4 regions of the Pseudomonas fortuita genome follow, and region 4 is predicted to be linked to each of the others. Evidence: riboswitches for the same ligand, from Rfam matches in the RefSeq annotation. Region 4 holds a riboswitch; each other region holds the start of a gene.
The links. Region 4 has a riboswitch for cobalamin ahead of OZ911_RS10270 (TonB-dependent receptor). Riboswitches for the same ligand answer to the same signal wherever they lie in the genome.
Positions count from the first base shown of each region.

Region 1: it holds a riboswitch for cobalamin, as region 4 does, so the genes downstream of both, OZ911_RS13655 (CbtB domain-containing protein) here and OZ911_RS10270 (TonB-dependent receptor) in region 4, are expected to answer to the same signal.
Region 2: it holds a riboswitch for cobalamin, as region 4 does, so the genes downstream of both, cobW (cobalamin biosynthesis protein CobW) here and OZ911_RS10270 (TonB-dependent receptor) in region 4, are expected to answer to the same signal.
Region 3: it holds a riboswitch for cobalamin, as region 4 does, so the genes downstream of both, cobO (cob(I)yrinic acid a,c-diamide adenosyltransferase) here and OZ911_RS10270 (TonB-dependent receptor) in region 4, are expected to answer to the same signal.

Region 1 is NZ_CP114035.2:2,964,425-2,971,992, reverse strand. Features, by position in the region: gene OZ911_RS13660 (TonB-dependent receptor plug domain-containing protein) at 1-1,363, shown strand, start outside; cobalamin riboswitch at 1,558-1,780, shown strand; gene OZ911_RS13655 (CbtB domain-containing protein) at 1,875-2,063, shown strand; gene OZ911_RS13650 (CbtA family protein) at 2,073-2,759, shown strand; gene OZ911_RS13645 (cobalamin biosynthesis protein) at 2,759-3,148, shown strand; gene cobM (precorrin-4 C(11)-methyltransferase) at 3,182-3,934, shown strand; gene OZ911_RS13635 (DUF1272 domain-containing protein) at 4,001-4,243, shown strand; gene OZ911_RS13630 (response regulator transcription factor) at 4,463-5,077, shown strand; gene OZ911_RS13625 (transporter substrate-binding domain-containing protein) at 5,091-7,568, shown strand, end outside.
Region 2 is NZ_CP114035.2:3,426,109-3,433,676, forward strand. Features, by position in the region: gene cobN (cobaltochelatase subunit CobN) at 1-2,079, opposite strand, end outside; gene cobW (cobalamin biosynthesis protein CobW) at 2,083-3,150, opposite strand; cobalamin riboswitch at 3,251-3,467, opposite strand; gene OZ911_RS15725 (glyoxalase superfamily protein) at 3,569-3,946, shown strand; gene OZ911_RS15730 (hypothetical protein) at 3,943-4,302, shown strand; gene OZ911_RS15735 (ATP-binding cassette domain-containing protein) at 4,529-6,106, shown strand; gene OZ911_RS15740 (branched-chain amino acid aminotransferase) at 6,243-7,262, shown strand; gene OZ911_RS15745 (multidrug/biocide efflux PACE transporter) at 7,427-7,568, opposite strand, start outside.
Region 3 is NZ_CP114035.2:1,303,033-1,310,600, forward strand. Features, by position in the region: gene OZ911_RS05940 (AI-2E family transporter) at 1-366, shown strand, start outside; gene hda (DnaA regulatory inactivator Hda) at 619-1,326, shown strand; gene OZ911_RS05950 (C40 family peptidase) at 1,453-2,106, shown strand; gene OZ911_RS05955 (C40 family peptidase) at 2,246-2,779, shown strand; gene OZ911_RS05960 (PQQ-dependent sugar dehydrogenase) at 2,837-4,144, opposite strand; gene OZ911_RS05965 (hypothetical protein) at 4,855-5,019, shown strand; cobalamin riboswitch at 5,042-5,262, shown strand; gene cobO (cob(I)yrinic acid a,c-diamide adenosyltransferase) at 5,382-5,993, shown strand; gene OZ911_RS05975 (cobyrinic acid a,c-diamide synthase CobB) at 5,990-7,285, shown strand; gene bluB (5,6-dimethylbenzimidazole synthase) at 7,282-7,568, shown strand, end outside.
Region 4 is NZ_CP114035.2:2,232,472-2,240,039, reverse strand. Features, by position in the region: gene OZ911_RS10300 (NAD(P)H-dependent oxidoreductase) at 1-13, shown strand, start outside; gene thpR (RNA 2',3'-cyclic phosphodiesterase) at 153-698, opposite strand; gene lpxO (lipid A hydroxylase LpxO) at 857-1,756, shown strand; gene OZ911_RS10285 (carboxymuconolactone decarboxylase family protein) at 1,870-2,214, shown strand; gene OZ911_RS10280 (GNAT family N-acetyltransferase) at 2,293-2,862, shown strand; gene OZ911_RS10275 (outer membrane beta-barrel protein) at 2,994-3,740, opposite strand; cobalamin riboswitch at 3,901-4,108, shown strand; gene OZ911_RS10270 (TonB-dependent receptor) at 4,218-6,344, shown strand; gene OZ911_RS10265 (acetyltransferase domain-containing protein) at 6,530-7,568, shown strand, end outside.

The sequences.
Region 1 (7,568 bases), 730 kb from region 4:
GGCGACTTTGCAGTTCGACCAGTGGGTAAACAACCTGGACATCACCCGCGCTTTTGATCGCGTGTTTGGCCTGGCCGTACCAACCCGCGTCTCGGCGGGCCTGGAACACCGTTGGGAGCGCTTCCAGACCTTCGCCGGCGACCCCGTCGCCTACGGCGTCGGGCCCTACACTTACCCGGCCACCCTGGCCGACGGGCGCCCCAACCCGCTCTACGCGCTGGCCAACGGCCAGACCGCCGTGGGCGCCCAGGCTGCGCTGACCATCCGCCCGGAAGACGAGGCCGATGTGAAGCGCAACAACTATGCCGCCTACATCGACCTCGGCCTGGACCTGACCCCGCGCTGGTACCTGGGCACCGCCGCGCGCGTCGAGCACTACGACGACAACTCGGGCAACACCGCCAGCTTCAAGCTCAATTCACGCTATGAACTGAGCGAAACCGTGGCAATCCGCGGCACTTTGGGCAGCGGTTTCCGTGCCCCGTCGCTGACCCAGAGCGGCTATACGGTCAGCGACAACCGCACCGCGCTGGACGCTGACGGCAATGTGGTGCCGGCCTTGCGCCGCACCGTGGCGCCTGGCAGTGCCGCGGCGCTGGCATTCGGCGGCGACAAGCTCGACCCGGAGAAATCGCGCAACGCCGGCCTGGGCCTGACCTGGCAACCGGCGCGCCGTACCAGTGTCACCCTGGACACCTACCTGATCGACATCGACGACCGCATCCTGTTGACCGAAAACCTCTACGACCGGCAGAACGGTGCCGGTGCCATTGGCGATATGCTCCAAGCACTGGGCCTGGCACGCACCACCTGGATCAACTACTACACCAATGCCTTCGACACCCGTACCCGCGGCCTCGACCTGGTAGGTGACCACACCAGCGAATTCGGTGCCTGGGGCGATGTGCGCTGGACCTTGGGCTTCAACTGGAACAAGACCACTGTGCGCGGCAGCCGGGGCACGCCCGCAGCGCTGGCGGCAGCCGGTATCGAGGTGGTCGGCCATGGCCGCGAAGGTGACCTGGTGGCGGCCTCGCCGAAAACCAAATGGGTACTGGGCAGTCAGTGGTTGCTGGGTAGCTTCACCGGCACCTTGCAGACCACCCGCTACGGCAAGGTCGAGACCTGGCAGCAGAATCAGGCCCAGGACCGCACCTTCGGCGCCAAGTGGATTACCGACCTGGACCTGTCGTACCTGCTGTTCGACAGCTTGACCGTCAGCCTGGGCGGCACCAACATCTTCAATGTACGGCCCGACAAGAACGGCGTGTACAACGCCAACGGCAACCAGGCGGCCTACGGCAACCCGCCGTTTCATCCAGGTGGCGGGTACTGGTACACCAAGCTGGCGTATGACTTCTGAAAACATCCTTTGGGTTTAGCGCGGACCTCAGTGGGAGCGGGCAAGCCCGCGAATCAGGCAGATGCGGTGGATGGCACCGGCTTTGCCGGTGTTCGCGGGCGAGCCCGCGCCCACAATGATTGGGCAAACTTTCACCCTGAGCACGGCAGTCACTCGCACACATGGCAATTGACGCAAACCCCGCCCCATGCTCTCCTTATGCCTCACGTTCAGGTGCCCCCCAGGGGGTGAAACGGGAAACCGGTGCGTCGCAGGCCCTCCATCAGGGCCGGACAAGCCCGGTGCTGCCCCCGCAACGGTAAGCGAGTGAAGCGTCTGTGCCACTGTGCCTTATAGTCCGGCATGGGAAGGTGACGCTTTTCAGGAGCCCTGCTCCTCCTCGCAAGCCCGGAGACCGGCCTGGCGTTCATGAACACCCCGCGGTGGGCGGGCGCTGTTGCATTCCCCTGGGCGGCCACGCATCAGGGATGCCGCGCTTGCCCGTTGCCCACAAAAAGCAGAGGAACGCGTCATGCCCGTCACCAGCGCCAAGCCACACAGCCTTGCCACCCCCGTCACCCTCAGCCAGCGCATCGTCATTGCCGTTGGCGCAAGCCTGCTGGGCCTGTGCCTGGTGTACTTCGCCGGTTTTTCGCACATCGAGGCCGTGCACAACGCCGCTCACGACACCCGCCACAGCGCCGCCTTCCCCTGCCACTGAGTACGCCTGATGATCACGCGCATTGCCCGTACCGCGGGCTTCAGTGGGCTGCTTGCGGCCCTGCTGCTGACCCTGCTGCAAAGCTTCTGGGTCGCCCCGCTGATTCTTGAGGCGGAAACCTACGAATCCTCGGCCCCGGCCGCACACCACGAACATGGCGGCGAAGTGGCCGCCCATGAGCACAGCGCCGACGCCTGGTCGCCGGAAGACGGCTGGCAGCGGGTGCTGTCCACCACCGGTGGCAACCTGGTGGTTGCGGTCGGCTTCGCCCTGATCCTCGCCGCCCTCTACAGCCTGCGCGAACCGCAGCGTGCCGGCACCGGTGTGCTGTGGGGCCTGGCCGGTTTCGCCGTGTTCTGTCTGGCGCCAACGTTGGGGCTGCCACCGGAACTGCCCGGCACCGCTGCCGCCGACCTGGGGCAACGCCAGGCCTGGTGGATTGGCACGGCCAGCGCCACCGCCCTTGGCCTGGCCTTGCTGGTGTTCGCCCGGCACTGGCTGTTGAAGGCGCTGGGCGCCGTGTTGTTGATAATCCCCCATGTGATCGGCGCGCCACAGCCCGACGTGCATGAAAGCCTGGCCCCCGCAGCACTGGAGACTCAGTTCAAGATGGCCTCCTGGCTGACCAACGCTGCATTCTGGGTGGCCTTGGGCCTGCTCAGTGCATGGCTGTTCCGCCGTTCCAGCCAGGCCTGATGCCGGCCTTCTACGCCGGCTTCGGCTGCCGCCGAGGTTGCCCGGTGGATACATTGCAAACCCTGCTGCACCAAGCCTTGGCTAGCCAGGGCCTGGTGCTTGCCGACCTGCGCGGCATTGCCAGCATCAGCCTCAAGGCCGACGAACCCGGCTTGCAGCAACTGGCCGAACGCCTTGGCTTGCCCTTGGTGCTGTACCATAGCGCACAACTGCAAGCCTTTGAGCCGCTGCTCAGCCACCGCTCTGCCACAGCCCATGCCCACAGCGGCTGCTGGGGCGTGGCCGAGAGCGCGGCACTGGCGTTGGCCAGCCAGCGGCCCGGCTGCACCGCCGGGTTACTGCTGACCCGCCAGGTACTGGGCCCGGCGACCCTGGCCCTGGCCTGCTGAACATTTCGCTCCTCTTTCCTGCAAGGACTTTCCATGACGGTGTACTTCATCGGTGCCGGCCCCGGCGACCCTGAACTGATCACGGTCAAAGGCCAACGGCTGATTCGCCAGTGCCCAGTGATCATCTATGCCGGCTCACTGGTACCTGCTGCCGTGCTCGAAGGCCACAAGGCCCAGATCGTGATCAACAGTGCCGAGCTGCACCTGGAACAGATCATCGCCGCCATGCGCAGCGCGCACGAACAAGGCCAGGACGTGGCCCGTGTACACAGCGGCGACCCCAGCCTGTACGGCGCCATCGGTGAACAGATCCGCCACCTGCAGGCGCTGGGCATCGATTACCAGATCATCCCCGGGGTCACCGCCACGGCGGCCAGCGCGGCGCTACTTGGCTGCGAACTGACCCTGCCACAGGTGGCGCAGACGGTGATACTCACTCGCTATGGCGACAGTTCACCCATGCCACCTGGGGAGCAACTGGGCGACCTGGCGCGCCACGGCAGCACCTTGGCGATTCACCTCGGGGTCAAACACCTCTCGCGGATCGTCGAAGAACTGCTGCCGCACTACGGTGCGCACTGCCCGGTGGCGGTGGTACGTCGTGCCACCTGGCCGGACCAGGACTGGGTGCGCGGCACCCTTGGCGATATCGTCGAACGCGTCGCAGCCAAAGATTTTCGCCGCACGGCGCTGATCCTGGTAGGCCATGTGCTAGGGGATACCCCCTTCGCCGAATCGGCCTTGTACCGTGCCGGGCATGCCCACCTGTACCGCCCTGGGGACTGAGCATTGCCAGTATTGCCGCCCGCGTAGCAGACTCCGGGTTCCCGCCTGCGAACAGGAGTCACGCCCATGCTGGAATTACGCCCCAACTGCGAGTGCTGCGATACTGACCTGCCGGGCGACAGCCCCGATGCGCTGATCTGCTCCTTCGAATGCACCTTCTGCCGTGCCTGCGCCGACACACGCCTGCAAGGCCGCTGCCCGAACTGCGCCGGCCAGCTAGTGCCCCGGCCGACGCGTGTCGGTCAGGCGCTGGCCAATAACCCCGCCGCCACCCAGCGTGTGAACAAAGCGCACGCCACCTGCGCCTGACGCCCTTCCAAACAGACATCGCCGCTTTCTCGGGGTGATGTCTTTCACGCTTCTTGTAGGATTTTTCCACAACAAGCACGCGGATTATCAACACTTCTATACTCGGCATTACCAAACTTCGGGATTGGTCGTATCTTGCAGCGCTTCCGATTAACCCACTTGCAGACGTATTCCGGAGTGATCCAGGAAGCGGACCACATCCCGACAGGAGTTTTCCACATGACAACCGTGCTGATCGTCGACGACCACCCCATTGTCCGACTGTCCTTGCGCCTACTGCTCGAGCGTGAACGCTTTCATGTTGTCGGTGAGGTGGGTAACGGCAGCGAAGTGGCTCAGGTAGCCCGCGATCTGCGCCCGGATGTAGTCGTGCTCGATATTGGCCTGCCCGGTCTGGATGGCATGGAAGTGATCAAACGCCTGCAAAGCCTTGAGCCGGTGCCCAAGATCATGGTGCTGACGGGCCAAGCCACTGACCTGTACGTACGGCGTTGCCTGGATGCCGGCATCGGCGCCTTCGTCACCAAGGAAGAAGACCACGAAGCACTGCTGTTCGCCCTCAAGGCGCTGGTCAAAGGCTATTCGACCTTCCCGCAAATGTCGGTCAACAGCAACTCGCTGGAAAGCGAACCGGTGCGCCTTGCCAGCCTGTCGAACCGTGAAATGGAGGTGCTGCGGCGCCTGGCGCGCGGTGAAAACAACAAGAATATCGGTACCCGCATGAATCTGAGTGCCAAGACCATCAGCACCTACCGAGGCCGGATCATGGAAAAGCTCAAAACCGAATCTCTGGTCGAGATGGTCGACCTGGCCAAACGCAACAGCGTCTACTGAGCGTTCGGCCGCCATGAAGCGCCTGCTGGCGTGCATGCTCCTGGCCATCGGCCTGGCCGCCCCCACCGCGCTGCTGGCCCGCAGCGAAGCTCGGCAACTGCTGGCGCGCTCTGTCAGCGCAGCAGCCCCACTGCAACTGTCCAGCGAAGACCGGGCCTGGCTGCAGCGACGTCAATACCTGGTGCTAGGCAGTTCGCGGCCCGACTATCCACCGTTCGAATTGAACGCCAGCCAACAGGACTACGAAGGGATCAGTGCAGACTACGCAGGTATCATTGCCGAACTGCTGGGCATACACGTCGAGGTGCGCCGATTCGATAGCCGCCACGAAGCCATCGCCGCGTTGCGGGAGGGCGGTATTGACCTTCTGGGCAGCTCCAATGCCTTCGAGGCGGCAGATGCCGAGCTTGAACTGAGCACGCCGTATGCAGACGACCTGCCGGTCATCGTCACACGCGAGGGGAGCAGCCTGAAGAACCAACCCGACCTCGCCGGCTTGCGCCTGGCCATGGTCGATCACTACCTGCCGGCCAGCACCGTACGCGGTCTGTATCCAAAAGCGCAGTTAAGCTTGTACCGCTCGACCCTTGCCGGGTTGGCAGCCGTCGATCTGGGCGAGGCCGATGCGTACCTGGGCGATGCCATCAGCACCGACTTCACGATTGGCAAGAACTATCAAGGCACGCTGAGAATCGACCACTTCTGTCAGGTTCCGGCTGGCGCATTTGCATTTGCCTTGGCCAGCGACAACCCTCGCTTGCATCGGCTGGTCGACATGGCGCTGGCCCGCATAAGCGAAAGCGAGCGCCTTAACATCCTGCGCCGCTGGAGCAGTGGCAACACCAGCCTGCTGTTGCAGCGCCACCTCACTGACTTGAGCAGCGAAGAAAAAGCCTGGATCGCAGCCCACCCCTACATCGATGTATTGGTCAACACTTCGCTGGCGCCATTGACGTTCAACGACGCCGAACACCGCCCAACCGGCATCACCCTTGACCTGCTGAAACAGATTTCATTGCGTACCGGGCTACAGTTCCGCCCGGTCGAAAGCGATTCGGCGCAGGCGATGGTCGAGCGCCTGGTCCGCGGCGATGCACACATGATCGGCGCCCTGGGCTACGGCGCGGAGCGCTCGAAACAGCTGCGCTATACCCGCCCCTACCTGGTCAGCCCACGCGTACTGGTTACGCGCAGCGACAGCACTTACCCCGCACAAACCAAAACGCTGGATGGCCAGCGCATCGCTTTGGTACGCGGCTCGCCGCAGAGGGCACTGCTGCAACAGCGCTATCCGCAAGCCAGGCTGGTCGAAGTGGACAACCCGCTCGGCCTCATGGAGGCCCTGGCCGGCGGGGCTGCCGATGTGGCCCTTGCCAGCCACATCAATGCCGCCTACTACATCAGCCATGTTTTCAAGGGCCGCTTGCGCATCGCCAGCGTACTGGATGAAGACCCGGCCATTGCGGCCTTCGCCGTGGCTGCGGACCAGCCGCAGCTCCAGGCCATTCTCGACAAGGCGCTGCTGAGCATTCCACCCGAAGAGCTCGACCAGCTGGCCAATCGCTGGCGCACCAGCACCCTGGTCAGCGACAGCGCTTGGCGCGATTACCGCACACTGGCCTTGCAGGTACTGGTGTTGTCGGCCCTGCTGCTGGCAGGCGTGGTGTTCTGGAACAGCTACCTGCGCAAACTGATCAATCAGCGCACCGAGGCCCAACACGCGCTGCAAGCTCAGCTGGCCCTGAGCCGAGGCCTGCTCGAACAGCTGCGTCAGGCAAAGGACGACGCCGAACAAGCCAGTCAAACCAAAAGTACCTTCCTGGCCACCATGAGCCATGAAATCCGCACCCCGATGAATGCCGTGATCGGCCTGCTGGAGTTGGCCCTGGAAGACAGCCGCGAGGGCCGTTGCGACGCCCAGACCCTGCAGACTGCCCATGACTCGGCCATCGGCCTGCTTGAACTGATTGGCGATATTCTGGACATTTCCCGCATCGAGTCCGGGCACATCACCCTGCAACCGGTGCCCACAAACCTGGTCGAACTGGTACGCGCTACCGTGCGGGTTTTCGAGGGCAACGCCCGGGCCAAAGGCTTGCTTCTGCACGCTGAGCTGCCTGCCGGGCCGGTCTGGGTGCTGGCAGACCCGCTGCGACTCAAACAGATCCTGTCCAACCTGATCAGCAACGCCATCAAATTCACCGACCGCGGCGAGGTCCAGGCCAGCTTGCTGACGCCCCCAGCCGATGGGCAAAGCCGCCTGCCAGTTGAACTGTCTGTGCGCGACACCGGCATCGGCATCAGCCCACTTGATCAGGCCCGGCTGTTCCACGCCTTCGTTCAGGCTGACGGCCCGCGAACCCACCAAGGGGCGGGCCTGGGATTGGTCATCAGCCGCACCTTTGCCGAACTGATGGGTGGCAGCTTGAGCCTGCAAAGCGTCGAAGGCGTTGGCACCAAGGTACAGGTCAGCCTGCAATTGCCAACCTGC
Region 2 (7,568 bases), 1.2 Mb from region 4:
CAGGCCATCGCGAATCTGCGATTCCTTCAGGTCGCACAGGTAAGTGTCCAGGCGCGGCAGCCAGACGGCGGCATCATCCAGCTGCCCTTCCAACTGCAGCTCGCGGTCGATGTGGTTGACCTTGACCAGCTCGAGGATGTCGCGCTGCAACTCGCGGGCACGCCGCGGATCGAGTAGCTGCGCTTCGTAGAACTCGTCGGCCAGCTGCTCCAGGTGGCGCAACGGGCCGTAGGTTTCGGCACGGGTCAGCGGCGGCATCAAGTGGTCGATGATCACCGCCTGGGTACGGCGCTTGGCCTGGGCGCCCTCGCCCGGGTCGTTGACAATGAACGGGTAGATGTTCGGCAGCGGGCCAAGCAGCGCGTCCGGCCAGCACTGCGCCGACAAGCCGACGCCCTTGCCGGGCAGCCATTCGAGGTTGCCGTGCTTGCCGACATGGATCACCGCGTCGGCGGCGAACGCGTGGCGCAGCCAGAAGTGGAACGCCAGGTAGCCGTGCGGCGGCACCAGGTCGGGGTCGTGATACACCGCGCTGGGGTCTACCTGGTAGCCCCGGGCGGGCTGGATGCCGACGAAGGTCAGCCCAAAGCGCAAGCCGGCCACCATCAGCCGGCCGCTGCGGTACATCGGGTCCTGCTCGGGCGGCCCCCAGCGCTCCAGCACTGCCTGGCGATTGGCCTCGGGCAAGCGCTCGAAGGCGGCCTGGTAGTCGGCCAGGCTCAGGCTCTGGGCGCAAGGGCGCTGGTCCAGGTGGTCAAGGTCGTTGGTCACGCCGCCGAGCAGCTGGTGGATCAGTTGCGTGCCGCTGCCCGGCAAATCGGCCAGCGGATAGCCTTCGGCCTGCAGCGCTTTGAGAATGTTGAGTGCAGCAGCGGGCGTATCCAGGCCGACGCCGTTACCGATGCGGCCATCCCGGGTCGGGTAGTTGGCCATCACCAGGGCCACGCGCTTCCCGGCATTGGGCAGGCGCGCCAGCTCGACCCAGCGCCGGGCCAGCTCGGCGACAAAGTCCATACGCTCGGGGTGGGCGCGGTAGCACACCACGTCGGACTGGCTGCGCTCGCTGCGCCAGGCCATGTCCTTGAAACTGACCGGGCGGGTGATGATGCGCCCGTCCAGTTCGGGCAAGGCGATGTGCATGGCCAGGTCGCGCGCACCCAGCCCCTGTTCGCTGGCTTCCCAGCCGGGCTGGTTGTCCTGCGCGCAGATGGCCTGCAGCACCGGAATGTCACGGCGGAACGGGCGCAGGTTGGGCCGTTCGGGGCTGGACAGGGCAAAACCGGTGGTATTGACCAGCACTTCGGCACCGACTTCGTCCAGCCAGGCTTCGACCTGCTCCAGGCAGGCGCTTTCCTTTAGGCTGGCCACGGCAATCGGCAACGGGTTCAAGCCAGCAGCTTGCAGGCGCTGGCAGAACACGTCGATGAACGCGGTGTTGGCCGCCTGCAAGTGGGAGCGGTAGAACAGTAGCGGCGCCACCGGGCAATCCGGGTGCCAGTGCGGGTACCAGTCTTCCAGTGCCACACTGCCCTTGGCCGGGTGATACACAGCGGTGCGCGGCAAGGGCTGCGGCTCGTCCCAGGCATAATCGCGGCCCAGCCACTGGTTGGCCAGGCAGTTGTAAAGGTTGATGGCATTGGCCTTGCCACCCTGGCGCAAGTAGTGCCAGAGGCGCTCGGCCTGGTCGCCCGTGACGGTGCCCAAGCGGGTCAGCTCCGGGTCAGGGCGATCATCGCCTGGTACCAGAATCAGTTGCACGCCCCGGGCAGCCAGCTCGACCAGTTGCTCGACGCCATAGCGCCAGTAACCGACGCCGCCGTGCAGCGACACCAGGATGACCTTGGCGTGGCGCAGCACCTGGTCGACATACAGGTCGACCGAAGCGTGGTTCTGCACCTGCATCGGGTTGGCCAGGCGCAGGCTGGGGAAATCCTCAGGCAGTTGCTCGGCCGTATCGGCGAGCAACGCCAGGTGCGAATCGCCGCTGCAGAGAATCACCAGTTCGGCGGGTGTCTGGCCAAGGTCGGCAATACTGTCGTCCGGCACGAAGCCGCCGGGCTGGGTCCGCAGCAGGTGCACGGGTCAGGCGCCCAAGGCCTGGCGCAGGCGCGCTTCCAGCTGGGCAGCGTCGAGTTCCTGGCCGATCAACACCAGGCGGGTGATGCGCGGCTCGTCGGCACGCCAGGCGCGGTCGAAGTGTTTGTCGAAACGGGTCCCCACGCCTTGCACCAGCAGGCGCATCGGTTTGCCCGGGATGGCAGCGAAGCCTTTGGCGCGCAGGATGCCGAACTCCACCACCAGCTGGGTCAAGGCGTCGAGCAACAGGCTTTCGTCAGCCTCCGGCAGGTCGATGGAAATGGAGTCGAAGGCGTCGTGGTCGTGGTCGTCATGATCGTCGCCATCGTGGTGCGAATCGTGGTGGGTACGGCGGCCATCGATGTGCGCCTCGGACTCGGCGCCCACACCCAGCAGCACCTCCAGCGGCAGCTTGCCACTGCTGGCCTCTACCACCTTGACTGCCGGCGGCAGTTCTTCGGCCACTTCGGCGCGCACCTTGGCCAGGCCTTCGGCGTCGATCAAGTCGGCCTTGTTCAATACCACCAGGTCGGCGCTAGCCAGCTGATCGGCGAACAGTTCGTGCAGCGGCGATTCGTGGTCCAGGTTAGGGTCGAGCTTGCGCTGGGCATCGACCTGGTCCGGGTAGGCGGCGAAGGTGCCGGCAGCCACGGCCGGGCTATCGACCACGGTGATGACCGCGTCGACGGTGCAGGCGTTGCGGATTTCCGGCCACTGGAAGGCTTGCACCAGCGGTTTGGGCAGGGCCAGGCCACTGGTTTCGATCAGGATGTGGTCCAGGTCGCCACGGCGTGCCACCAGCTCGCGCATGACCGGGAAGAACTCCTCCTGTACGGTGCAGCACAGGCAGCCGTTGGCCAGTTCATAGACGCGGCCGCTGGCTTCTTCTTCGGTGCAGCCGATGCTGCACTGCTTGAGGATTTCGCCGTCGATACCCAGTTCGCCGAATTCGTTGACGATGACCGCAATGCGACGGCCCTGGGCGTTGTCGAGCATGTGGCGCAGCAAGGTGGTCTTGCCCGAGCCGAGGAAGCCGGTGACGATGGTAACGGGGAGCTTGGCCAGTGTTTTCATGTCGCATTGCCCTTGGCAGAATGGCGCGGGCATGCAGGACGACAGCCGCGGACCAGGCCGGCCGGGCTTGTTCGCCACCGGATCACCCCGCCCGGTTGAAAGTCGAAAACGTTGCGAGGCAGGTCTCCTGGCTTGCACCGTTCCAGCTCCCCGTTCAGTTGAACGGCGGGCTGGCGGGATGACGCCTTCCCGCGCATTGGCGCAGTGGCTGTGTCGATCCGTTGTCAGTGCTTACAGTTGCGGGGGCAGCCGCGGCTTGTACCGCGTTCCCGTCTTAGCTTCGGCCTGGCCGAAGAACCTCGAAGTGGCAAGGCTACGCAGTGGCTGGCGGGTGGTCAACCATTGCTGCGGGGCTTGCCGACAACTCTTGGCGGCACTGCGGTACAGTGGCGACTTTGCCCACTGTCAAGGACGCCCCATGCTCCTCGCCCCCGCCATCCCGGTACTGCGCATCTTCTCGGTCGACAAGGCCAGGGAGTTCTACATGGATTTTCTCGGTTTCAGCCTGGACTGGGAGCACCGCTTCAGCCCGAACCTGCCGTTGTACATGCAGATTCACCGCGATGGCCTGATCCTGCACCTTACCGAGCACCATGGCGATGCCTGCCCCGGCTCTACAGTGTTTGCCCGCCTCGACGACCTGCGGGCGCTGGAGCATGAACTGCAAGGCAAACAGTACGGTTACGCCCGGCCCGAAGCCGAGCGCCTGGACTGGGGCCTGCAGATGCAGGTGTGCGACCCGTTCGGCAACCGCCTGCGCTTCTGCCAGCAGATCGATGACGAGGCCAACCTGTGAAGGCGCTGGGCAAACGCGAAATGGCCCGCCTGGAGCGGGAGCTGGTAGCGTGCCTGACGGACGCTTGTGAAACCGCCAAGGCAGAAATCGTCGGGTTCACCTGGCTCACCCATCGCCTGGACCCTGAGAACTTTCCGGCCAGCCTGCGTATTACTTGGGTGTTTGAACAAGAGGCCGAGAAAGTCGCTGCAGTGGCGGGTGAAGCAAAGGCACGCATGCTGGCGCTGACCCGTCAGGCGTTGGACCACGCCGGCATACAACTGGATCACCCGGCCTGGCATGTACGGTTTGACAGCGAAGAGGCCTGCAAACAGAGCCACGGAGGCGACTGGGCCAAGCGCTTGACGGGGCGCTGAGCCCAGGGCCAGACAAGATCGGGCGCCGCTCGCGCGGCGCATCGCCAGTGCAGGAAACCCATACACGGCGGGCGGTACTTTACCCGCCCCCAACGGGCCGTTAGGCTACGCACTCCCCCAGTACGAGGTATTCGTCCAATGCGCCATTAATGCCGCCGTCCATTCGACGGCCAGTCTTCAGCCTCCGGTTTGCTCCGGAGATGTCGCGGCATTTGTGGAGTTGTGCATGACGAACACGTCGATCCTGACGCTGGACAGCGTCTCTTTGGCCTTGCCTGATGGCCGGCTACTGTTTACCGACCTCAACGAAACCTTCGACCAACGGCGTACCGGCCTGGTCGGGCGCAATGGCGTGGGCAAGAGCCTGCTAGGGCAGGTTCTGGCCGGCCAGCGTGCACCGAGCAGCGGCCAGTGCCGGCGCCTTGGGCCTGTCCATCTGCTGAATCAGCAGGTAATCGAGCGCAGCGCCACGCTTGCCGACCTGGCCCAGGTGGGGTCGGTGGTTGCGGCGCTGGAGCGCATCGAGCAAGGCAGCATCAACCCCCAGGATTTCGACACCGTCGGCGAGCGCTGGGATATCCGCGAGCAACTGCAGATGCACCTGCAACGCAACGGCCTGAGTCACCTTGACTGGCGCCAGCCCGCACGCAGCCTGAGCGGCGGCCAGGCTATGCGCGTGGCGCTGGCAGGCGCATGGCTCAGCGGTGCCGACTACCTGATACTCGACGAACCGAGCAACCACCTGGACAGCGACGCCCGTGCCCAATTGCTGAGCATGATCGAGGCCTGGGACCGAGGTTTGCTGGTGATCAGCCACGACCGCAGCCTGCTGGCGCACATGGCGCGCATTGTCGAACTGTCGAGCCTGGGGTTACAGGCCTATGGCGGCAACTACGGCTTCTATGCAGCACAAAAAGCCAGCCAGGTGGCGCAGGCCCAGCAGCAACTTGCCCGGCTCAAGCAGCAGCAACAACGCCAAGCCCGTGAACTGCAGCGCCAGCGCGAAGACCTGGAACGCCATCAGGCCCGGGCCGGGCGTCAAGCCAGGCATGCCAACCAGGCCAAGATCCTGGTCGACCGCCAGCAGGAGCGCAGCCAGGCCACGGCGGGCAAGCAGCACCGCGACCATAGCGACGCGCGGCAAGCATTGCTGGGCAAAGTGCATGACGCCGCCCGCGAGGTCGAGCAAGCCACTGCGATTACCTTGCATGCTCCCACGCCCCAGCGTCATGCGGGCCGCGAAGTGTTGGCGTTGCAGGCACTTCGCTTGCCCCATGGCACCCGCAAACCGCTTGACCTGCGCTTGTGCCTGGGCCAGCGGATGGGCCTGGTCGGCGCCAACGGCAGTGGCAAGTCCACGCTGCTAAGGCTGCTGAACGGGCAATTACCGGCATCACCACACACTTTGCGCCGCCGTGGCGAAACCGCCCTGCTCGACCAGCACTGCAGTACCTTGGCAGGCCACAGCAGCGTGCTCGAACACCTGCGCAGGGCCAACCCGGTGCTGGCCCTGGGCGAGTTGCGCAGCCGCCTGGCACAACTGGGCCTGGATGCGGCCCGGGTCGAGTTGCCCAGCAGCCTGCTCAGCGGCGGCGAGCGGATGAAGGCAGCACTTGCTGCCGTGCTGTACCGCGAGCGGCCACTCGACCTGCTGTTGCTGGACGAGCCCGGCAACCACCTGGACTTGCCGTCACTGGCAGCCCTGGAGCGCATGCTCGGGCAGTTTCGCGGGGCGCTGATGGTGGCGTCCCATGATGCGGTTTTGCTGGAAAACCTGGCACTGGATGAGTACCTGCGGTTGTAGAAACCGAAAAAAAAGCATCGCAGGCTATCAATTCGTGACTGGCCGTTCCCGATCCGCGACGGATGTATTATGGTGACGTGGTGCGCATATAACAGCAGCCCGAGCGATCGGGCACTTGCAAGACAATGAGGGTGTCATGAGCAACGAAAGCATTAACTGGGACAAGCTGGGTTTCGACTACATCAAAACCGACAAACGCTACCTGTCCGTATGGCGCAATGGCGAGTGGGACAAAGGCACCCTGACCGACGACAACGTGCTGCACATCAGTGAAGGCTCCACGGCCCTGCACTACGGCCAGCAATGCTTCGAAGGCCTGAAGGCCTACCGTTGCAAGGACGGCTCGATCAACCTGTTCCGCCCGGACCAGAACGCCGCCCGCATGCAGCGCAGCTGCGCCCGCCTGCTGATGCCGCATGTGCCGACCGATGTGTTCATCGAAGCGTGCAAGCAAGTGGTCAAGGCCAACGAAAAGTTCGTACCACCGCACGGCAAAGGCGCCCTGTACCTGCGCCCGTTCGTGATCGGCACCGGTGACAACATTGGCGTGCGCACCGCCCCCGAGTTCATCTTCTCGGTCTTCGCCATTCCGGTTGGCTCGTACTTCAAGGGCGGCATGAAGCCGCACAACTTCCAGATTTCCAGCTTTGACCGCGCCGCCCCACAAGGCACCGGCGCCGCCAAGGTCGGCGGCAACTACGCTGCCAGCCTGCAGCCGGGCGCTGAGGCCAAGAAGGCCAACTTCGCCGACGCCATCTACCTCGATCCGTTGACCCATACCAAGATCGAAGAAGTGGGTTCGGCCAACTTCTTCGGCATTACCGCCAACAACGAGTTCGTTACCCCGAAATCGGCCTCGGTACTGCCAGGCATCACCCGCCTGTCGCTGATGGAACTGGCGCAATCGCGTCTGGGCCTGACCGTGATTGAAGGCGACGTCGAAATCAGCAAGCTGGACCGCTTCATCGAAGCCGGCGCTTGCGGTACCGCTGCGGTGATCACCCCGATCGGCGGTATCGAGTACAACGGCAAGCTGCACGTGTTCCACGACCTGGAAAAAGTCGGCCCGGTTACCCAGAAGCTCTACAACGAGCTGACCGGCATCCAGAGCGGCGATGTTGAAGCGCCGGCAGGCTGGATCGTCAAGGTGGCCTGAGCTGTATCAGCTGTATAAGAACGGGGCATGCCAGCAATGGCATGCCCCGTTTTTGTTGGATGACTCACGGTCCCTGTGGGAGAGGGTTTACCCGCGGAGCAGGCACCGCGGTGGTTGGCACCGGCTATGCCGGTGTTCGCGGCTAAAAGCCGCTCCTACAGGGTCTACAGGGAACGCGCGAGGCGGCGCTGCATCAGCAGGTGCCGGGCTTTATCGAACGCCCAGTTGTACAACACGGTGTAGGGCAGAATAATCACGAAAAAGCCCAGCTCTACCATGAACGCCTGCAGCAGCGAGATATCCAGC
Region 3 (7,568 bases), 930 kb from region 4:
ATGCTTGCGGGCCTTGCGGCCATCGTGCCTTACATGGGCTTCATCATCGGCATTGGTGCCGCGCTGGTGGCCGGCCTGTTCCAGTTTGGCGGTGACCTGTACCCGATGCTGGGTATCGTTGCGGTGTTCATGGTCGGGCAGGCGCTGGAAGGCATGGTGCTGACCCCGCTGCTGGTAGGCGATCGTATCGGGCTGCACCCGGTGGCGGTGATCTTTGCCATTCTTGCCGGTGGTGAGCTGTTCGGCTTTACCGGGGTGCTGCTGGCCCTGCCGGTGGCGGCGGTGATCATGGTGCTGCTGCGCCATGCCCATGACCTGTACAAAGAATCGGACATGTACGCCGGGGACATTGACCCGGAGCTGTGAGGGACAGGTCTGTGCCAAACCTGTGGGAGCGGGCATGCCCGCCAAGCATGTAACAAGGTGCATGGCACCGGCTTTGCCGGTGTTCGCGCACGCGCCCGCTCCCACAGGGATCGATGTCAGCGGCAAAATAGCGCAACTTGTTGATTTTGCTTGTGCTATCCATTGCCGTGATTGTGCGCCCCGCGTTGCGGGTATAGACTTTGCAGATTGTTCACCAAAGGCCCCCTGCGGTCCTGCCGACCGCCCGCGAGCATGAAACCACCGATCCAGTTGCCCCTGGGTGTGCGCCTGCGCGATGACGCCACCTTCATCAACTACTATCCGGGCGCCAATGCTGCGGCATTGGGTTACGTCGAGCGGCTATGCGAAGCCGACGCCGGCTGGACCGAGAGCCTTATCTATCTGTGGGGCAAGCAGGGTGTTGGCCGTAGCCACCTGTTGCAGGCCGCCACCCACCGTTTCCAGCAACGCGGCGAGCCCGCTGTCTACCTGCCATTGGCGCAACTGCTCGATCGGGGTGTGGAGGTGCTCGACTACCTGGCCCAGTACGAGCTCGTGTGCATCGACGACCTGCATGTGATCGCCGGCAAGGCAGACTGGGAAGAGGCCATGTTCCACCTGTTCAACCGCCTGCGCGACAGTGGCCGTCGCCTGTTGCTGGCCGCCTCGGCATCGCCACGGGAGCTGCCGATCAAGCTGCCGGACCTAAAGTCGCGGCTGACCCTGGCGCTGGTGTTTCAGATGCGTGGCTTGTCCGATGAAGACAAGCTGCGTGCCCTGCAGTTGCGTGCTTCGCGCCGCGGCCTGCACCTTACCGACGAAGTCGGCCACTTCATTCTCACCCGCGGTGCGCGCAGCATGAGTGCGCTATTCGACCTGCTCGAACGCCTCGACCAGGCCTCGCTGCAGGCACAACGCAAGCTGACCATCCCGTTTCTCAAGGAAACCCTGGGCTGGTAATCCCCTGAAAACGCTGGGCCAGAGCGGCAAAACAGAAAAGTCACATCTTTTTCGATAAAATTTGCAAATGGCCATGATAGAGGGCATAGTTTCCCCCTCTAAAGGATTACAGACACGGTCGTGCCCATGCTAAAGCGCTTCGCACCCCTCGTGCCACTCGCACTCGTGACCCTGCTTTTTGGCTGCGCGGCCCAAGGCCCAGCTTCTCATTCAGCGCTGCAGCCCCAGGATCACACCCCGATCGCCGCACAATCGGCAATCAAGGCCAAGGCCTCGCCTTCGTCGGTATTCGGCGAACCGGAAGAGCTGGCCACTGAAGATGACCTGGAGGCTTTCTCCAGCAACAGCAAGCCTTACCAGTTGCCGGTACTGGCGGACAGCATTCTCGAGCGCGGCATGTCGTTGATCGGCACCCGCTACCGCTTCGGTGGTACCTCGGAAAAGTCCGGTTTCGACTGCAGCGGTTTCATCGGCTATCTGTTCCGCGAAGAAGCGGGCATGACCCTGCCGCGTTCCACGCGTGAAATGATCAACGTCGATGCCCCGAAAGTGGCCCGCAACAAGCTCAAGCCAGGTGACCTGCTGTTCTTCAGCACCAACGGCCGCGGTCGTGTGAGCCATGCCGGGATCTACCTGGGTGACAACCAGTTCATCCACTCCAGCAGCCGCCGCAGCGGTGGCGTTCGCATCGACAGCCTCGGTGACCGCTACTGGAGCAAGACCTTCATTGAAGCCAAGCGTGCCTTGGCCATGGCGCCGACCAACATCGCGCGCAACTGATAGCAAAATGATATATCCTGCTGCGGCGGCGATGCTTTGAAAAAAGCTCGCCGCCGTGCGCATTTACAGAAAGCGTCTAATCTAAATTCTCAACTCTTTTCGGCTGCAGCGCAGCGGTCTCAGACAGGATGTTCTGGCCATGATAAAGATGGCGCGCTTTGCATTTCTCTCCCTGGCAGCATTGCTTGCTGCCTGCTCCAGCCGTGCGCCTGCGCCGGCCCCTGTGGTTACGCCGCAGGTTACTTACAGCCAGCCAAGCCCTTCGCCGATTGCCGATGACGTATTGATCCGCGCCATTGGCCTGGTGGGCACGCCCTATCGCTGGGGCGGCAACACCCCGGACTCCGGCTTCGACTGCAGTGGTTTGATCAAATACGTCTACCGTGACGCGGCCGGTATCAGCTTGCCGCGTTCAACGCGGGAGATGATCGTCATGCGTGCACCTACGGTGGATGCCAAGGCACTGCAATCCGGCGACCTGGTGTTCTTTGCCACCAGTGGCGGTTCGCAAGTCAGTCATGCTGGCATTTATGTAGGGGAAGGGCGTTTTGTGCATGCGCCTTCCACGGGTGGCACGGTGCGCCTGGACTATCTGTCCAACAGCTATTGGGCCAAGGCTTACCTTCAAGCCAAGCGTGTGATTCCGCAAGGGCATCTGGCGCAGAACCCCTGATGATCAACGCCTGTAGCAGCGGCCCCGTTCAACGGGGCTGATACAGGCCGCCCGGTTTCAAGGTGCTTTGCTCACCCGCCAGATCACATTGCCGACATCGTCGGCCACCAATACACCGCGTTGCCCATCGTTGATCACGCCCACCGGACGCCCCATCGCCTTGCCCTCTTGGTCGAGAAACCCCGTGAGCAGGTCGATGGGGCGGCCGGCAGGTTTGCCTGAGCGGTCGAAAGGTACGAACAGCACTTTGTAGCCGCTGTGTGGTTTACGGTTCCACGACCCGTGCTGGCCGACCAATGCCCCCTGATCGAAAGGCGGCGGCAGTACACCAGGCTCGGTGAATGCCAGCCCCAGGGATGCGGTATGCGGGCCGACCGCATAGTCTGGCGCCAGGGCCTGGGCCACCTTTTGCGGGGCCTGTGGATGTACCCGGTGATCTACATGCTGCCCGTAGTAGCTGTATGGCCAGCCATAGAAGCCGCCGTCTTTTACCGAGGTGATGTAATCAGGCACCAGGTCGCTGCCGATTTCGTCACGTTCATTGACTGCTGTCCACAAGACGTTGCTGTGTGGCTCCCAGGCCAGGCCGTTGGGGTTGCGCAGGCCGGTGGCGAACAGCCGGTGCTTGCCGCTTGCGGGGTCCACTTCCCAGATAGCGGCGCGGCCTTGCTCCTTCTGCATACCGTTTTCCCCGATGTTGCTGTTCGAGCCAACCGTCACATAAAGCTTCTTGCCATCGGGGCTTGCGATCACATTCTTGGTCCAGTGATGGTTCAGCGGCCCGCCGGGCAGCGCGGTCACCGGGTGGCCTTTATCGGTTATCTGCATGGCGCCCGGTTCATAGTGAAAGCGCAGCAGCCTGTCGGTGTCGGCCACGTACAAGTCCTTGCCCACCAGGGTCATGCCGAAGGGTGAGTTGAGCCCTTCGATGAAAGGGGTGCGAGTTTCTGCCACCCCGTCATGGTCGGCATCGCGCAGCAGGGTTATACGGTTGGCGCTGGGTACGGTCGCGCCGGCGCGTTTCATCGCCTTGTCCATGGCCCAGCCGCGAATGCCCTTGCCATCTTCGGGCTTGGGTGGCGCGTTGGTCTCTGCCACCAGTACATCGCCGTTGGGCAGCAAGTAGAGCCAGCGCGGGTGGTCGAGGCCGCTGGCGAAGGCTTTGACCTGGGTGCCTGGTGCCGGGGTCGGCTTGCTGCCCTTTGGCCAGCCCACTGCAGGGGCGATATTTACGGTGGGGATCAGTGTTGTGACGGGGGTGGGGAGGCGGGGGTTTGGCCCGCTGCCGTCGTTTACGCTCAACAGGGCTGTTTCGCCGCAGCCTGCCAGGCTGGCTGCGATTAACCAAGGCATCAGGCATTTCATGTGCGGCGTCCTCTAAAGAAGCCTGTTGAATTGAGAGGCCGGCTGGGTTCGGCAGGTTCCCCTTGGTTTGCTTGCTCTTGCTCTTGCTCTTGCTCTTGCTTTTGCTTTGGCTTCTAAGCGCGCGGTAGCTCAGGCAACGCAGATTGCGACTTCAGGAGGCCGAGCGCAGGGCTTGCGGAGGGAGGTGACGGGCATGGATGCCCGTCAAGCGCTGGGCCCCAGGATGGGGCCTGCAGCGCGGTCCTCCCGGGAGCAAGCCCGGAGCGAGGGGACCCCGGAGCGCAGCGTAGGGGCCGGATGATGGGAGCCAGCGTTTTTTGGTTACTTTTTGTCGCGTTTGACAAAAAGTGACCCGCCGTAAGGGCGGAAAGGTGATTTGGCGCCACCTTTGAAAATGAATGTTGACTCATTGTTGATGCTCACACCTGAACGCGAACAGCGAACAGCGAACAGCGAACAGCAAGACCGAACAGCGAAACAGTGCTGGTTTTTAGCTCGCGCATAGGCCATTTGCGATAGCGACACTAACTCACCTTTTCGCCCTTACGGCGAGTCACTTTTTGTCAGACGCGACAAAAAGTAACCAAAAAACGCTGCGCTCCCATCATCCGGCCCCTACGCTGCGCTCCGGGGTTCCCTCACTCCGGCCTCGCTCCCGGGAGGACCGCGCTGCAGGCCCCATCCTGGGGCCCAGCGCTTGACGGGCATCCATGCCCGTCACCTCCCTCCGCAAGGCCTGCGTTCGGCCTCCTGAAGTCGCGAAGATCAAGATCAAGATCAAGATCAAGAGCAAGAGCAAGAGCAAGAGCAAGAGCAAGAGCAAGATCAAGATCAAGATCAAAAGCTTACGTTGCTGCAGCAACCACTTCGATTGACGCTCCCGGTGCAACCCTCTAACCTTCGCGGCGTGTTTCAGGTGCCCTGCCAGCCCCGACTGGGCAGGGTGAAACTGGGAAGCCGGTGGGCGCCAGCATGGCGCGATTCCGGCGCTGCCCCCGCAACGGTAGGTGAGTAGAAGGCCGCGCAGGGCCACTGGATGCCAGCATCCGGGAAGGCGCGCAGGTTTGGGCCAAGGCCCGCTCACAAGCCCGGAGACCGGCCTGAAACTGTCAACGGCATCACGGAGGGTGATGCGCGGTGCACCGTGGCGCCCTGCCATGGCCCCTGCGCGCTCTCCGTCTGCCTGCCTATTCCCTGTCGCCACGCGTGCCGTGGTGCCAGCCTGCGGAGAACCCTGATGAGCGAAGCCACCGAACGCGACGAACGTCACCTGGCGCGCATGCAGCGCAAGAAGGCGGTCATCGACGAACGCATCGCCAATTCCCCCAACGAATGCGGCTTGCTGCTGGTGCTGACCGGCAATGGCAAAGGCAAGAGCAGCTCTGCCTTCGGCATGCTCGCCCGCGCCCTGGGCCATGGCATGCAGTGTGGAGTGGTGCAGTTCATCAAAGGCCGTAATAGCACCGGCGAAGAGCTGTTTTTCCGCCGCTTCCCCGAGCAGGTTCGCTATCACGTGATGGGTGAGGGCTTTACCTGGGAAACCCAGGACCGCCAGCGTGACATCGCTGCCGCCGAAGCCGCCTGGGCGGTGTCGCGGCAGTTGCTGCAGGATCCAAGTGTGCAGTTCGTAGTGCTGGATGAGCTGAATATCGCCCTCAAGCATGGCTACCTCGACCTGGACCAGGTCCTGTCCGACATCCAGGGCCGTCCGCCCATGCAGCACGTGATCGTGACTGGCCGCGCTGCAAAGCCCGAGATGATCGAATTGGCCGATACCGTGACCGAGATGGGCATGCTCAAGCACGCCTTCCAGGCCGGTATCCGTGCACAGAAGGGCGTCGAGCTGTGAGTCAATCGCGCCACTGCCCCGCGGTGTTGATCGCGGCACCGGCCTCTGGCCAGGGCAAGACCACCGTCACTGCTGCTTTGGCCCGCCTGCACCGCAACCTCGGGCGCAAGGTGAGGGTGTTCAAGTGTGGCCCCGACTTTCTGGACCCGATGATTCTCGAGCGGGCCAGTGGCGCGCCGGTGTACCAGCTGGATTTGTGGATGATCGGAGCCGAGGAAAGCCGCCGCCTGCTGTGGGAAGCTGCCGGCGAGGCCGACCTGATCCTGATCGAAGGGGTCATGGGATTGTTCGACGGCACCCCGTCCAGTGCCGACCTGGCGCGCCACTTCGGCGTGCCAGTGCTGGCTGTGATCGACGGTACGGCCATGGCCCAGACCTTCGGCGCCCTGGCCCTGGGCCTGGCGCGTTACCAGGCCGACCTGCCGTTCGCCGGCGTACTGGCCAACCGCGTGGGCAGCCTGCGCCACGCGCAGCTGCTCGAAGGTAGCCTGACCGAGGGCCTGCGCTGGTATGGCGGCTTGTCCCGTGAGCGCGGCATTGAATTGCCCAGCCGTCATCTTGGGCTGGTTCAGGCCAGCGAGCTGAACGACCTGGATACCCGCCTAGATGCCGCCGCCGAGGCGCTTGCCGCCAGCTGCGACGCCGCCATGCCTCCGCCGGTGACCTTTGTCGGCCCCGAGCCGCAGGTGCGTGCTGCCTCGCTGGACGGTGTGCGCATTGGTGTGGCGCGAGACGAAGCGTTCGCGTTCACCTATGGTGCCAACCTTGAGCTGCTGCGCAGCCTGGGCGCGCAGCTGGAATTCTTCTCGCCGCTGCACGACCGTGAACTGCCAGTGGTGGACAGCCTGTACCTCCCGGGTGGCTATCCCGAACTGCATCACCACGCCCTGGCTGCCAATGCGCCAATGAGCGAGGCAATCCGCGCCCATCATGCTCAGGGCAAGCCGTTGCTGGCTGAATGTGGCGGCATGCTGTACCTGCTGGATGCCCTGACTGACGTCGCCGGCGAGCGTGCCGAATTGCTCGGCCTGCTACCAGGCGAGGCGACCATGCAAAAGCGCCTGGCGGCCCTGGCCTTGCAGGCGGTGGAGCTGCCGGAAGGTACCCTGCGCGGCCATACCTATCACCACTCGCTAACCAGCACGCCGCTGGAGCCGATCGCCCGAGGCCTCAGCCCCAACGGCGGGCGGGGCAACGAAGCGGTGTATCGCCTGGGTCGGCTGACGGCCTCTTACGTGCACTTCTACTTCCCCTCCAACCCTGATGCGGCGGCGGCGCTGTTGCGACCATGAGCGAACACGCCTACAGCGCCGCCGAACGCGCTGCGATCTATCGGGCTATCGGTGAGCGTCGCGACATGCGCCATTTTGCCGGTGGCCAGGTTGCGCCAGCACTGCTGGGCCGCTTGCTGGCCGCCGCACACCAGGCGCCTAGCGTCGGTTTGATGCAGCCCTGGCGTTTCATTCGCATCACCCAGCGTGACCTGCGTACCCGCATCCAGGCCTTGGTGGAGGCGGAGCGTCTGCGCACTGCCGAGGCATTGGGCGAGCGGGCTGATGACTTCATGAAGCTGAA
Region 4 (7,568 bases):
GGCCGCAGCCTGAACTGGCACAGGGCGGCTACTCAAGTAGCGGCAGCCTCGGTTGGGCACGCCACCTGTTCGACAAGAAGTACTGGGTTGCAGGCTTCAACCAGCTCAATGGCAGCAACAACTATGGCGAGCCACGCAACGCTGACCCCGGGTCAGTCTGCCAGCGGCCACTGCGCCAAGGGCCAGTAGGCGCCCTTGCGCGACTCGTAGAGCGTGAAGTGGCGCGCGCTGAGGTAGAACTCCGGCGCGCTGCTGGCCTCGGGTGGTTGCCCGTGGTAATCCCAGGACAGGGTCAAGTGCGGCCGATACTCACGGTTGGCCGCCTCCACCCCCAACGGCAGCAGTGCCTGCTGCAAGCCATACACCAGTTGCAACAGGGCCGGCGGTGTCTGCTGTGCCTCCAGCACCAACGCGCCGGCCCGCTGCCACACCTGCAAACGGTCAAGCAACAGCCGCGGTGCCAGGGTTGGCAACGTCAGTTGATCGACTGCCGCACAGATCGCCGGCACCTGTGCGGTATCCACATCGCCGAGGAACAACAGCGTGACATGGAAGTTGGCCGCGGGGACGGGTTTGCCGCTGCGCAGGTTCAGCGCCCGGCGCCACTGAGCCAAGGCATGGCGCTGGGCATCGCTGACCGGCAAGGCGAAGAACAGCCGTTTGAACGGGCTACCGCTGGGGCGTATATCCTGAACCATACCAACTCCCTGACATGAAACGTTTGCGCAAGACTGTAGGGCATTACACCAATGTCGCCCCGGTGTTTCGTAACAATAAGTACAAACTACCCCCATGATTGTTTATGCTGGCGAGCTTATGCCATGACGCATGGCCATTTTTCGACAAGTAAACGTCCATGAAAATTGCACTCGTACTTATCTTCGCCCTCTCGATTGCCTACGTGCACCTGCGCGGTCGGGTTCGCCACAAATTGACTCGCCAGCTGGGCGACCACTCCAGCTTCCTCGCCCCGGTCAACAGTTTCCTGTACCTGTTTTCCAAGCTCCCGGCCAAGCCATACTTGCCGGTCGAAGCCTTCCCCGAACTGAAGCCGCTGCAAGACCACTGGCAGGAAATCCGCGAGGAAGGCCGCCAGTTGCTGCGCGTGGGCGAAATCAAGAAGTCCGACAACTACGATGACGTCGGTTTCAACTCGTTTTTCAAGACTGGCTGGAAGCGCTTCTACCTGAAGTGGTACGGCGAAAGCCACCCTTCGGCGATGGCCCTCTGCCCACGCACCACCGAACTGTTGCAAAGCATCGGCACGGTCAAGGCTGCCATGTTCGCTACCCTGCCGCCGGGCGCCAAGCTGGTGCGCCACCGTGACCCGTATGCCGGCTCGTACCGCTATCACCTGGGCCTGGACACGCCGAACGATGACGGTTGCTACATCGACGTGGACGGCGAGAAATACTCATGGCGCGATGGCGAGGGCGTGATCTTCGACGAGACCTACATCCACTACGCGGCGAACACGACCGAGCACAACCGCATCATCCTGTTCTGTGACGTCGAGCGCCCGCTCAAGTACCGCTGGGCCACTGCGTTCAACCGCTGGTTCAGCCGCAACGTCATGGCCGCCGCCGCCGCGCCCAACGGTGCCGGCGACAAGACCGGCGGTATCAACCGGTTGTTCACCCGCATCTACAAGATCCGTGAACGCGGCAAAGCGCTGAAGAAGCGCAACCGCCTGCGCTACTACGTGGAAAAGTGGGCGGTGGTTGCAGCGCTGGTGCTGGTGTTCATCTACATTTGAAGGCTCAACGCGCCCACAAGTGCTGCTGCACACCCACCAAAGTACAAGCCTCGCAGGTGTCACTCTTCGACTAGCCTGAAAGCTCCACTCGCAACCACCACAAGGTGAAGACGATGAGCATGATGGACTGGGACGCCTACCGTAAGCAGTTGATGGCCGGCATCGGCGATCTCAAGCAACTCTCCCCCGACACCGTGGCCGGTTACATGACCGCCAGCGGTGCGGGAGCCAAGACCAACCACCTCGACGCCAAGACGCGTGAGTTGATCTCACTGGCCGTGGCCGTGACCACCCGTTGCGACGGCTGCATCGCCGTGCATTCGCAGCAGGCGGTCAAGCACGGGGCCAGCCGCGAGGAAATTGCCGAAGCCCTCGGCGTGGCCGTGGCGATGAACGCCGGTGCTGCGCTGGTGTACTCGGCGCGAGCCATGGATGCGGTGGGCAAGGCCAACGGCTAGGCCCAAACGGCGTCGCCGCCCTTGCGCGACGGCGCCGCGCCCCACAGACTTGGCGGCCCAGCCCTTGCAGGAGCCCGCATGATCCACGTTCGCCCTATGACAGCCGAAGACTTCGAGCGCTTCTGGCCCACCTTCCAGGCCATTGTCCAGGCCCGTGAAACCTACGCCTTTGACCCCGAGCTGAGCATCGATCAGGCCCGCCAGCTGTGGCTTGAGCTGCCGCAACACACGCTGCTGGCCGAAGAAGATGGCGAGCTGCTGGGTTCTTATTATCTTAAGGCCAATGCCGCCGGGCCTGGCGCGCACGTGGGCAATTGCGGCTATATGGTGTGCGAACAGGCACGCGGCCGAGGTGTGGCACGCCTGATGTGCGAGCACTCGCAGAAGCTGGCGCGCCAGGAGGGCTTTCTGGCCCTGCAGTTCAACTCGGTAGTGGCCAGCAATGAAGTTGCGGTGGCACTGTGGCACAGGCTGGGATTTGAAACAGTCGGCCGCTTGCCCAAGGCTTATCGCCATGCCCGCCTGGGGCTGGTGGACTGCCTGGTGATGTACAAGTGGCTGGCAGAGGAGCCGGTGGTGGAGAAACCACCGCTGCTGATCGGGCGCAAGAACATCGAGGCACGGGTGTCGCGGCGTCGCGGGCGCTGACCTCTCTTGCAGGTTCGGCCCCTTCGCGGGCTTGCCCGCTCCCACAAGTACTGCGCAGCACCTAAAGGCTGTGCGGTCCTTGTGGGAGCGGGTTCACCCGCGAAGAGGCCGGGCCTGCTAAACGCTCAGCTTCAGAACGCCAAGCCCACCTTTACACCAAACTCGTCACGCTTGAGCTTGGTGTTGTCTGCCACTGGCGAATCTTCGTCCAGCTTGTATTCGGTGCGGGTGTAGTACACCCCGGCCTGCACCGGCAAAGCGCCCTGCTGGTTCATCAGCAACGTCACTTCAGCGTACGGGTTGGTGCGGTCTTTGAGGTCGACCGTGTCGCTGCCAAAGTCGTCCACTTTCAGCCGCGCACGGCCGTCCAGGGTGTGGCGCGCGCCCACTTCCACCCGCAGGGTCGAGGCGTCGAACTGGTGGTTGTAGCCCAGCGCCGCCTTGGCAAAGGGCGACTTCACGGTGAGCTTGGTATCAAGGTCGTTGATTTCCGGCTCGAAGCGCGACCAGCTGTAGCCGCCGCCCACGGTCACATCGACGAAGTTGCGAGCGTCCAGCGCCGCACGCCAGCCAAGGTCCAGGTCAGCCTGGGCCTCCTTGAGCTTGTTGTCGTTCTTCTTGCCGTATTTGGCTTCGGCGCCGATTTGGTAGATGAAACCGGATTCGGCTGTCAGCTTGTTGCCGAAGGTGGCGAACACACCGCCCTGGCCCATGTGTTCCTTGTCGTTTTCACTGCCACCTTCGAACTTGAACTTGTCGTAGGCGCCCTGCAGACCGATGGTGAACAGCGGGTCGGTGCTGGGTGCGGCGGTGGCGGCCAGCGGTGCGGCGATCAAGGCGAGCAGGCAGGTGTGGCGCAACAGATGACGAGCAGGCATGCGTAAAGTCTCCATGACTTGGTAACGAAAGACGAACGTGCGGTTCGAGACAAACGCCACACGAAAAGTTCGAAAAAAAATCAGTAAAAACACGCAACCCTGTGTTTTATCGGCGTATTCATGGCACGCCAACATTTGACGCCTTAGCCTTTCAGTGGTCAGATGCGCGCCAGTTTCAGGTGCCCTTCGCCGCCGCGCGCAGGGTGAAACGGGAAGCCGGTGCGTCATGTTACCCATGACAAGTCCGGCGCTGCCCCCGCAACGGTAAGCGAGTGAACCCTTCGAGATACCACTGTGCACGTGCATGGGAAGGTGAAGGTTTCATGCCCCTCGCAAGCCCGGAGACCGGCCTGGAGCTTCACTTGGCAACCCGCGGTGGGCGGGCGCAGGCCGGAATCCGTGCGCGCGCCTGCCTGCATGGTTCGCCTTTGCGTGTTTTCCACCGGGATCCATTCATTCCTGCAGCAGTGGAACGACATGTCCCGTATGTTCAAGCTTCACCCCCTGGCGGCCTGCCTGGCCGTCGCCCTCCCGGCCCTGGCCGATGGCCATGACCAGCAGCCCTTGGCCTTGCCTTCCACGGCCATCACCGACACCCTCGACAGCCGCACCCTCGACCTGGCCACGCCGACCCAGGCAGGCTCGCGCCTCGGCCTCAGTGCCCTGGAAACACCGGCCAGCACCAGCAGCATCAGCGCCGAGCAGATTCAGCAGCGCAACAACCTCACCGTGCAGGATGCGGTGACGCGGTCGCCGGGCATCACCTTCGTCGGCTCCCCCGGCGACGGTGGCACAGGCCTGTCCGCCCGCGGCTTTGCCGGTCACAGTTCGGTGATGACCCTGTTCGACGACGCACGCCTGTACACCGGTGCCGGCACCCAGACGTTCCCGGTCGACCCGTGGATGGTCGAGCGTATCGATGTCATTCGCGGCCCGGCTTCGGTTCTGCATGGCGAAGGCGCCACCGGCGCGGTGATCAACGTGATCCCGAAAAAACCGATTGCCGGCGAGGTGCGCAACCACCTGCGCCTGGGCTACGGCTCGTGGGACCGCCAGCAGCTCGGCCTGGACAGCGGCGGCAGCCTCAGCGAGCGCCTTAGCTATCGCCTGACCCTTAACCAGCAGGCCGGCAACGGCTGGGTCGACCGCACCACATCGCGCAGCCTGGCCCTGAGTGCCGCGCTGCGTTTCGATGCCAGTGACGACCTCAGTTTCACCCTTGCCCACGACCGTGGTGATGCAGAGCCTGCCAACTACTACGGCACCCCGCTGATCGACGGCCACTACCGCAGCAGCCTGCGCAAGAAAAACTACAACGTGCAGAACGACGTGCAGCACTACGTCGATGAGTGGACCCGGCTGACCACGGACTGGACGCTGAACGACCACGTCAGCGCCAGCAACCAGCTGTACTACATCAAAAGCCGCCGCCACTGGCGCAATGCCGAAGACTACAGCTGGGACGCCGAGCGCCAGCAATTGCAGCGCGGCAGCTACCTGGAGATCAAGCACAACCAGGAACAGTTCGGCGACCGCCAGACCTTCACCTTTGACCACAGGCTGTTCGGCCTGGCCAGCAAGACCGTGGTCGGCGCGGAATACAACAAGGTCCGCTTCAACGTCGACAGCAACGCGCCCTACAACGATGTGGGCGGTGACTACATCGACCCATGGCAGCCAGAACCGGGCGGGTTCCACAGCGCCTCGCCACTGCGCCCGCAAACCTTGTCCAGCACCCACACCTTCGCTCTGTTCGCCGGGAACCGCTTGCAGCTGAGCGACCGGCTGTCGCTGGTCACTGGGGTGCGCCGCGACCAGAACCACATCGACCGCACCAACCTGACCAACGACAGCCGCAGCGACCGCAACCTGCAAGGTGGCAACTGGCGCGCCGGGCTGGTGTTCGCAGTCACCGATGACTTGGCGCTGTTCGGGCAGTACTCCACCAGCCAGGAGGGGGTCAACAACCTCATCAGCCTCAGCCCCACCCAGATGCACTATGACCTGACCGAGGCGAAACAGACCGAGGTTGGCCTCAAGCAGCGCTTCTGGGACGGCCGTGGCGAATGGACGCTGGCCGCCTACCACATCGTCAAAAAGAAGCTGCTGGTGGACGACCCGATCACCCACGAGAAACAACAGGCTGGGCAGCAGACGTCAGATGGCCTTGAGGCAACCCTGGAACTGGCACTGGCGCATCAGTGGCAGGTGTCGGCCAATGCGTCGCTGGTACGCGCCAGGTATGACGATTTCGACGAGATGGTCGGCGGTGTAGCGCAGGACCGTGCCGGCAACCGGCCGGCCAACGTGCCACGGCGTACCGCCAACCTGTGGCTGAGCAAAGGCTTCGGCCAACAGGTAGAGGCCGGCATGGGTGTGCGCTACGTGGATGAGCGTTATGCCGATACTGCCAATTCCCAACGTGCCCCCAGCTACGCCGTGGTCGATGCCAACATCGCCTGGCAGGTGCTGCCGGATGTGAAGTTGGGGTTGCAGTTGAACAACCTGTCTGATCGTGAATATGTGCAGTCGGCGTTCAGTGGGCAGCAGTGGTTGATGGGGATGCCACGATCGTACTTTGCGACGGTTGATTACACCTTCTGACCTGAGTTGCCTGTAACGGTCTCTTCGCAGCACCAGGCTGCTCCTACCAGTCACCACCGACCGGTAGGAGCAGCCTTGCGCAGCGAAGAGACCGGCACACGCAACACAAAAACCTCTACCAACCTCTCATCGATTAGTTATAAGATAACGTTTCACATGACATTAATTCCTATCAGCGACCCTCCATGACAAGCGCCAGCGCCACGCCCTCCTTGATCACCCAGCGCCTGCAAAGCATCGATGCCCTGCGCGGCCTGGTGATCCTGTTCATGCTTCTGGACCACGTCCGCGAAACGTTCTTCCTGCACCGACAGGTCAGCGACCCGATGACCATCGACGCTACAGAGCCGTCGCTGTTCTTCAGCCGGACCCTGGCCCACCTGTGCGCGCCAGTGTTTGTCCTGCTAACCGGGCTGTCGGCCTGGCTGTACGGCGAAAAGCACCAAGGCCGCGGCGATGTCTCGGCGTTTCTGTTCAAGCGCGGGTTGTTCCTGGTGGTGCTGGAATTCACCCTGGTCAACTTCGCCTGGACATTTCAGTTGCCCCCCAGCGTCATCTACCTGCAAGTCATCTGGGCCATCGGTGTCAGCATGATCGCCCTGTCGCTGCTGGTATGGCTGCCACGTGCTGCCCTGCTCGCCCTGGGCGCAGCCATCGTTGCCGGCCACAACCTTCTCGACGGCCTGCACTTTGGCGTGGAGTCAGCCCTGCACGTGCCATGGGCAATCCTGCACGACCGGGGCTGGCTTGAGTTTTCCGAAAACCTGCGCCTGCGCACGTCTTACCCGGTGCTGCCATGGATCGGCGTCATCGCGCTGGGTTATGGCCTGGGCCCCTGGTTTGCCCGGGGCAGTGCGGCTGGCCAACGCCAGCAGCGCCTGCTGCTGGCGGGTTTGATCGCGTTGCTGGGCTTTGTCGCGTTGCGCATGTTCAACGGCTACGGCGAGGCGCCGTGGAGCGGTTACCCCACCTTCACACAAACCGTGATGAGCTTCTTCAACATCACCAAGTACCCGCCTTCACTGCTGTTCCTGGCCTTGACCCTGGGCTGCGGCCTGCTGTTGCTGCGCGCCTTCGAGCGCGCCGGCCAGGCCCGCTGGGTCAGCGCGCTGGCAGTGTTTGGCGCAGCACCGATGTTTTTCTACCTGTTGCACCTGTACGTGCTGAAGCTGTTGTACCTGGCCTGCGTGGCGCTGTTCGGCCTCAACCATGGCGACTATTTCG